One region of the Paenibacillus sp. FSL R5-0407 genome, then DNA from elsewhere that is predicted to be linked to it. Evidence: predicted binding sites of a transcription regulator. Region 1 holds the regulator's gene; the other holds the start of a gene.

Region 1 (4,427 bases):
TTACGGGCGGCAGGGAGAGCCATGCCTCAATTGCGGACAACCCGTCGAGAAGACGGTAGTGGGCGGAAGAGGGACGCATTATTGTCCAAACTGCCAGCCGTCGGATCGTACTGGAAGTTCCGTCAAAGCCGGCCATGGAGGAGGGAATGCGGTCAAAAAGCGGTTCGACAACGTCCGTGCGTCATCCGGCCGCAGTACCGGAAATGGAGTGAAGCCATGAATATCGGGTTGACCGGCGGGATCGCCACCGGGAAAAGCACGGTTTCGCAAATGCTCGTCCAGCGGGGAGCCGCATTAATTGATGCCGATGTCATCGCCAGGGAAATCATGGAGCCGGGTCACCCGGTCCTTGCCCAAGTGGCGGAGCATTTTGGACAAGACGTCCTGCTTCCCGGAGGGCAACTGGACCGGAAGCGGCTAGGGAGTATCGTGTTCTCCGATCCGCAGCAGCGAAAAGCGCTGGAGAACATTACGCATCCGGCCATTCGCAGCGAAATGAAGAGACGGATGGCGGAGCTTGAAGCCAGCGATCCGAACAGGTTGGTCGTTGCGGATATTCCGCTTTTATACGAATCCGGTTTGGAAAGTCTCTACGACGAGATTATGGTTGTTTATGTGCCGCGCGGATTGCAGCTTGAACGGTTAATGGCCAGAGACGGATTGACCCGTGAAGAGGCTGAAGCGAGACTTCGGGCACAGATGGACATCGAATTAAAAAGAGAGAGGGCGGATATTTTGATTGATAACAGTCTCGGCAGGAAAGAGACGGAACTTCAAATAGACGACTTCTGGCGGAAAAAGGGACCGGCATGAGGTTTCTGCGAAAAAAGCGGGTCCTGCTTCTGCTGCTCCTTGGCTTTATACTGATTTTATTTTTTAATTCCGCTTGGTTATCATTGTTTTATCCGATTCATTACAAAGACGAAATCCGGTATCATGCCCGGAATAACGGTCTTGATCCTTTGATGGTCGCAGCGATCATCAAGGTCGAGTCGAAATATAACTCGGAGGCCGAATCAAGAAAAGGCGCGCTTGGAATTATGCAGATTATGCCGGATACGGCAGAGTGGATTGTTGAAAAGGCGAAAATGGAAGATGTGCCGCTGGACCGCTTAAAAGAGGAAACCGCAGCGAATATTCAGATCGGAACCTGGTATTTGAGGTGGTTGTCCGAGCAATTCGACGGTAATATGATTGAAGTTATAGCCGCCTATAATGCAGGACCGACAAACGTAAAAAATTGGATCAAGAGCGGACGTTGGGACGGCCGGTTGGAAACGGCCAAAGATATTCCGTTCGTTGAAACCCGTCATTACGTACAACGGGTATCCCATTATTATAATCAGTACTCCAGTATTTATGAGAATTTCTGACGCAAAAAAGGAAGCTTAGACAGCGTTAGCTGTCTAAGCTTCCCGGTGATCGGTGTTTATTGGAATTGACCTGCCAGTTGTTGCTCGGCCAAAGTTACCAGACGTTTGGTAATGTAACCACCGATCGAACCGTTTTCGTAAGATGTCAGGTTACCAGCATATCCGTCTTGCGGGAAGTTAATCCCAAGCTCTTGAGCTACTTCATACTTCATTTGCTCCAGGGCTCCGGTAGCTTGTCTAACCACCAGGTTATTCGAAGAACTATTGTTGTTTTGGGCCATGATTGTTCACCTCCTTGCGGTTGGTACAAGTATTATGCTCGGGGAACGCGAAGTTCATTACGTGTTTTTAAAGTAATTTATTGGAATTATTATAAAATGAGATTATAGCTTATTTAGAAGGGAGGGCATACATATGAAATGCCCCTACTGCGATTATTTAGGGACCAAGGTACTGGACTCCAGACCCGCCAATGAAAACAGGTCGATTCGCCGCCGCCGTGAATGCGAAAAATGCAGCCGCCGTTTTACAACTTTTGAAATGGTGGAAGAAATGCCGCTGATCGTGATTAAGAAAGACGGCAGCCGGGAAGAATTTAGCCGTGAGAAGATGCTGCGCGGTCTCATCCGGGCTTGCGAGAAAAGACCGGTCTCAGTTGAACAACTGGAAACGATCGTTTCCGAGGTGGAACGGTCGATGCGCCACTCGGCTAATGCCGAGGTGGAGAGCCGGGAAATCGGCGAACTGGTGATGGAGCAATTGTATCCGGTCGATGAAGTCGCCTATGTCCGCTTTGCATCGGTTTACCGTCAGTTTAAGGATATCAATATGTTTATGAAAGAATTAAAGGGACTTTTGTCCAAAAATACGGGAGAGGACCTCTGATTGGAGTGTCAGAAAGTCTGATCTGTGATCGTCCTGATTCCCAAGGAAGGAGCGGCAACGAGTGAAAACAGACGCTTTGAACGGACCGGCCATCGGCTTTTTGGCAGGAACGACCTTCGGCAGCGGACTGGCCTTTCTGTTGGGATGGCAGGCGTATCAAGTGGTGTCTTCCGTTTCGATATTCGGAGTGGCAGGAGTTTTATTAGGTGTGATTGCCGGTCAAAGGATTCGTAGGCGGAAGACGGGCGTATCATGATGAATTGAATACATTATAAGTTTACAGACGGTTGTATTAGGGCATTGTCCTATGCAATCGTCTTTTTTATTTTTAACACTGCGTTTACAAAACGAAAACACGGGATTGATACTTGCTTTTTATAATCAGGTTATACAAACAAATCAAGGGGGAAACCTTCACAATGAAAAAGAGCTTGATGCTGGTTATGGCACTGATTTTAACATTTACTTTGGCTGCATGCGGTCAAGGAAACAAAACGAACAATTCTGCTACAGGAAATAATGCGGGGACAAACAGTTCGGCAAACGGTGGAAATGACAAGGCGAGCGAGCTTTCCGGTTCTATCCTGGCCGTTGGTTCTTCCGCTTTGCAACCATTGGTGGATCAGGCTTCCAAAAGCTTTATGGACAAAAATCCGAAAGTATCGATTCAAGTTCAAGGCGGCGGCAGCGGTACCGGCTTGACTCAAGTATCGGGCGGACAAGCGGATATCGGTAACTCTGACGTATTTGCAGAAGAAAAGCTTGAAGCCGGACCGGCCGGCGAATTGGTTGACCACCAAGTCGCAGTCGTAGCTATGGCAGCTGTAGTCAACCCCGATGTAAATATCGATAATCTGACGAAAGATCAGTTGGTCCAAATCTTCACAGGCAAAATTACGAACTGGAAAGATGCAGGCGGTCCGGATCAAGCGATCCAAATCGTCAACAGACCATCCAGCTCCGGTACCCGGGCCACTTTTGAAAAATATGCGCTTGGAACGAAAACCGAAGATCTTGCGGGCGCAATCCAAGAGGATTCCTCCGGTACGGTTAAGAAGCTTGTAGGCGAAACACCTGGGGCTATCGGCTACCTTGCTCTTTCTTACCTGGACGATTCCGTGAAAACATTGAAATATGAAGGCGTGGACGCAACGGAAGAAAATGTGGCGAATGGTACTTATCCGGTATGGGCTTATGAGCATATGTACACGAAAGGCGAGCCGAATGAAGTTGTAAAAGCATTCCTGGATTACATGACATCCGAGGAAGTGCAAAACGGCGATGTTGTTGAGCTTGGTTACATTCCGGCCAGCAAAATGCAAGTTAAACGCGACGTGGACGGTAACATCACGAAATAATTCCGGAGAACATCATACAGCAGGACAAGAGGCGGAACCATCTGCCTCTTTCTGTGCTGTAAAAAAGGAGAGGTCTCATGGCTCAGTCCAGAGAAAAACGCAAACTAAAACAGCATATTATTGAAGAGTGGACTGGTAAAGTATTTACCTCCTTATGCATCGTGCTATTGGTGGTGACTATTTTTTCCTTAGTCTATTTTGTCGCTACCAAAGGTTTTAGTTCCTTTATTAAAAATGGAATCTCGTTAGGAGAAATTTTCGGAGGTACCAAGTGGAAACCGGAAGGGGAGCCGCCGTTATTCGGTGCGCTGCCGTTTATTATAGGTTCATTCAGTACGTCGATTTTGGCGGCGATCATCGCCGCCCCGCTCAGCATTTGCGCCGCCTTGTTCATGGTGGAAATTATGCCGAAGATCGGTAGAAAATATCTTCAGCCGGCGATTGAGCTGCTGGCGGGTATTCCGTCCGTTGTCTACGGGTTTGTTGGACTCAGCGTTATCGTACCGTTTTATAGGGACATTTTTCCCGGACAAGGTCTAGGGATCGCTGCCGGGGCTAGCGTATTGTCGATTATGATTCTTCCGACCATGACATCCATTGCTACGGATGCTCTAGCCGCACTTCCACCGGGGCTAAAAGAGGGCTCTTATGCGCTTGGTGCTACACGCTGGCAAACTCTTGCACGTACGGTCATTCCAACTACATTGCCGGCTTTAATGACCGGGGTGGTGCTGGGGATGGCTAGAGCGTTTGGGGAAGCTCTTGCCGTACAGATGGTTATCGGGAATGCGCCGCATATTCCAAAATCCCT
Region 2 (4,427 bases), 2.5 Mb from region 1:
CAATGAAATCTTTCTACTGCATAAATAGTATTCATTTGCGAGGGTTCCGAAATGGAGGGTTACTGTCTTGAGAAGTGAACAAGAAATGATGAAACTCCTTATGGATTTTGCTGTTAAGGATGATCGAATTCGATTGGTAACTTTGGAAGGATCACGCACCAACAAAAACATTCTCCCTGATCGATTTCAAGACTATGACCTCTCTTATTTCGTTACAGATATCGATTTTTTCAAAGGAAATGATGAGTGGCTTCGAGTTTTCGGGAAGATGCTCATGATGCAAAAGCCTGAAGATATGGAGCTGTTTCCGCCAGAATTGGGGAATTGGTTTTCCTATTTAATGATTTTTGAGGATGGAAACAAAGTAGACCTGACATTAATTCCCATTAACGAGTTGGAAGATTATTTTGCCAATAGCGATGGTTTAGTTGAAGTGTTGCTCGACAAGGACCTGCTGCTCAAGAATGAAGTTTTCGCCAACGATCATAAATATTGGATTAAAAAGCCTACTGCAAGAGAATTTGACGATTGTTGTAATGAGTTCTGGATGGGTTCGACCTATGTAGTAAAAGGATTAGCGAGAAAAGAGATCCTGTTTGCGATTGATCATCTCAATGAGATTGCTAGACCTAATTTGCTGAGGATGATGGCCTGGAACATCGGGTCGGAGCAAGGGTACAATTTTAGTGTGGGGAAGAACTATAAGTTTATTAATCGTTATCTTTCCAATGAACATTGGGAAAAGCTCCTATCCACCTATTCGGAGAATGGGTATCCGGAAATGTGGCAGTCGTTATTAACTTGTTATGACTTATTTAGAACATACTCGAAAGCTGTATCAGAAAGACTTGAATATAACTATCCCGACTATGATGAGGTTATCACTAAGTATACTGAAAGTATTTACGCATCATTGAGGTAAACTACAAGGAGGTTGATTGCCATGAAACAAAATAGCTATGACGATCCAGGCTTCTTCACGAAATACAGCCAAATGCCCCGTTCAACAGGAGGGTTGGATGCTGCCGGGGAGTGGTCCGTTTTTCGGGCGATGCTTCCGGAACTCAAGGACAAAAAGGTGCTTGATCTCGGTTGCGGTTATGGATGGCACAGCAGATATGTACGGGAGCATGATGCCAGTTACGTTGTAGGCGTGGATCTCTCTGAGAAAATGCTGGAGCGTGCCAGAAGCATGACCCGCGATGAGAAGATCAAATATCAGCGGAGCGCCATTGAAGATATCGATTATGCCGAGGGGGAGTTTGACCTGGTGATCAGTTCCCTCGCACTCCATTATGTTGGAGATTTTGAGAGCATTTGCCGCAAGGTTTATCACTGTCTCGCATCCGGCGGTACCTTTGTGTATTCGGTAGAGCACCCGGTGTATACCGCGCTTCCGGAACAAGACTGGGTTTACAGCGAGAGGGGAGAGAAATTGCATTGGCCGGTCGATCGTTATCATGAAGAAGGGCCGCGAAATGCAAGATTTCTTGATCATGATGTCGTTAAGTATCACCGAAGCATTGCGACGCAGGTGAATGCGCTCATTACATCGGGATTTCGAATTCGGGAGATGTCCGAACTTAAGCCGGAAGATTACCAGATCGAGCAGGATCCGGAATGGAAGGATGCAAGCCGAAGACCCATCTTTTTGTTGATTGCCGCAGATAAATAAGGAAGGACCCAGTACCATAATCATACACAGAGAAGCTTTCAATACTATATATAGTAGTTTTTGCCTTCGACAGTGTCTATAATCACTGTAAGTTGATTTTTGATAGGGTATACTTTCTGGACAGGCGGGCAATAAGCTTAGACTTTCCCTTAGTTGTATACCTGATCTTAAAATCACTAACGAAGGATGAATTAAATGATAGTTATTAAGCGAGACGGCTCAGAGGTAGCATTCAATCAACAGAAAATCATCGATGCGATTTGCGCGGCCATGAATAGTACGAAGAAAAAGGGCGACTCCGAATTGGCACAAAAGATAGCCGACAAAGTGACACGGAAAATCTCCAAGCTGGAGAAAGTGGATATCGAACATATTCAGGATGAAGTTCAATCCGCGCTGATGAATAGCAGAAGGAAAGACGCTGCCGAGGCCTACATTGGCTATCGCGAAATTAGAACATTGAAGCGGCGTGAACGCAGCAGTCTGGATAAGAAGGTACTTGGCCTCCTGGAGCTCACGAATGAAGAGGTACTGAAAGAGAACTCCAATAAGGATGGGGCGACCATTCCGACGCAGCGAGATTTGCTGGCAGGCATCATGGCGAAGGATTTCGCCCAAACCTACATGATCCCCAAACGGGTAGTCGAAGCCCACAACAGCGGGGACCTTCATTTTCATGATCAGGATTACAGCCCTTATTTCCCGATTTATAACTGCATGCTGATTGACCTGAAGGGAATGCTGGAGAACGGCTTCAAGCTCGGCAATGCTCAGATCGAAACTCCAAAGTCTATTACAACCGCTACAGCGATTACGGCACAGATTATCGCACAAGTGGCGAGTCACATCTATGGCGGCAATACGATTAATGAAATAGACAGAATTTTGGCCCCCTATGTGTTTGAATCTTTTAAAAAGCACTATCGTAAAGGCCTGGAATGGCTGTATATGCTGGAAATTGACGAAATCGAAGATATAGATATTTCCTGGGAAAATGAAAAATTACATAAGAAGTACCCGCGTTGTTTTGAGTATGCTAAAAGTTTGACCGAGAAAGAAACCTATGATGCGTTTCAATCTCTTGAATATGAAATCAATACGCTGGTAAGCGCCAACGGACAAACCCCATTCAGCACATTCGGCTTCGGGCGTGGATTGTCTTGGGCGGAGCGGCAAATCCAAATCGCTATTTTGCAAAACCGGATCCGCGGGCTTGGTAGAGACGGGAAAACCGCCATTTTCCCTAAGCTGATCTTTGGCCTGGAAGAGGGCGTCAACTTAAAGCCGGAGGATCCAAACTACGACATCAAGCAACTGGCTTTAAAATGCAGTACATTACGAATGTATCCCGACATCATTTCCGTACCGAAGGTCAAAGAAATTACCGGCTCCTTCAAATTTCCGATGGGCTGCCGCTCTTTTTTGGGCAGATATGAGGAGAACGGAGAGGAACTCCATGACGGCCGGTTTAACATGGGGGTAGTCACCGCCAATTTGCCGCGGATCGCTGTCAAAGCTAACGGCTCGGAAGCCGCTTTTTACCGCCTTCTGGATGAGCTTCTTGAAGTGTGCAAGGAAGGACTGATGTATCGTATTGAGCGCTTAAAAGGCGTCAAAGCGAAGGTGGCCCCGATTTTGTATATGGAGGGCGCGGCGGGCAGCCGGCTTCAACCGGAGGATACCATCGATCATCTGCTTAAGAACGGAAGAGCTAGCATTTCGCTAGGCTATATCGGCATCCATGAAACGATGATGGCTTTGTACGGAACCTGTCTTTTTGACGATCAGGAATTGCGAAATAAAGGGCTGCAGATCGTGCAGTACTTAAGCCAAAAAGCCGAGCAATGGAAAGAGGAGACCGGTTACGGCTTCAGTTTGTATTCCACACCGGCGGAATCCCTGTGCTACCGCTTCTGCAGACTGGATGAGGAGAAGTTCGGCCGTGTTGAAGGAGTGACGGATAAAGGTTATTATACGAACTCCTTCCATCTCGACGTGAACAAGAAAGTGACTCCATTTGAAAAGATACAATTCGAAAAGGATTACCCTCAATACGCAAGCGGCGGATTTATTACGTACTGCGAATTCGATTCGATGGTCAACAATCCGGAGGCGCTGGAAGCGGTATGGGATTACGCTTATGAACGGGTGCCCTATTTTGGAACGAACACGCCGACCGATCGATGCCTGGAGTGCGGGTTTGAAGGTGAGTTTGAAGCGACAAATACTGGCTTTGAATGTCCGAACTGCGGCAATGCCAATCCGAAAACCTCTTCCGTCATCCGGCGCTGCTGCGGGTATTTGTCGGAGCCGAGCCAACGGCCGTTTAATGCGGGCAAGCAAAAAGAAGTGCTCTCCCGCGTTAAACATATGTGAGCTTATGTATATCGCGGATTATAAAAGATTTGACGTTATCAATGGAAGAGGACTCCGGCATTCGATTTTTACATCAGGCTGTACGCATCACTGCAAGGGCTGTTTTAATGCGGCTACATGGAACTTTAATTACGGGAAGCCTTATACGGAAGAACTGGAAGAACAGATCATTGGCGATTTGAATATGCCGGATGTTCAGATTACCGGCTTGTCCATATTGGGCGGAGAACCGTTTCAGAATGTTGATGGACTGCTGCGGCTTGCTTCCAGGGTTCGCAACGAATGCAGCGGCAAGGATATCTGGGTCTGGTCCGGTTATACGTTCGAAGAGATTATCGCGGACGATAACAAACGGAAGCTGCTATCTTGTTGCGAC

The links. Region 1 encodes NrdR, which represses ribonucleotide reductase genes. Its sites were predicted from a motif close to AACACNATATATNGTGTT; they were not measured.
Region 2: nrdD (anaerobic ribonucleoside-triphosphate reductase) is a predicted target of NrdR. The motif match lies at 1,716-1,733, and genes of this name have one in related genera.

The regions. Positions count from the first base shown of each region.
Region 1 covers NZ_JBBPAX010000001.1:156,848-161,274, forward strand. The annotation lists gene mutM (DNA-formamidopyrimidine glycosylase) at 1-220, shown strand, start outside; gene coaE (dephospho-CoA kinase) at 217-813, shown strand; gene NYE70_RS00735 (lytic transglycosylase domain-containing protein) at 810-1,373, shown strand; gene NYE70_RS00740 (alpha/beta-type small acid-soluble spore protein) at 1,430-1,654, opposite strand; gene nrdR (transcriptional regulator NrdR) at 1,788-2,258, shown strand; gene NYE70_RS00750 (hypothetical protein) at 2,320-2,514, shown strand; gene NYE70_RS00755 (phosphate ABC transporter substrate-binding protein) at 2,678-3,616, shown strand; gene pstC (phosphate ABC transporter permease subunit PstC) at 3,694-4,427, shown strand, end outside.
Region 2 covers NZ_JBBPAX010000001.1:2,647,710-2,652,136, reverse strand. The annotation lists gene NYE70_RS12815 (alpha/beta fold hydrolase) at 1-6, shown strand, start outside; gene ant(6) (aminoglycoside 6-adenylyltransferase) at 68-922, shown strand; gene NYE70_RS12805 (class I SAM-dependent methyltransferase) at 944-1,675, shown strand; gene nrdD (anaerobic ribonucleoside-triphosphate reductase) at 1,871-4,051, shown strand; gene nrdG (anaerobic ribonucleoside-triphosphate reductase activating protein) at 4,056-4,427, shown strand, end outside.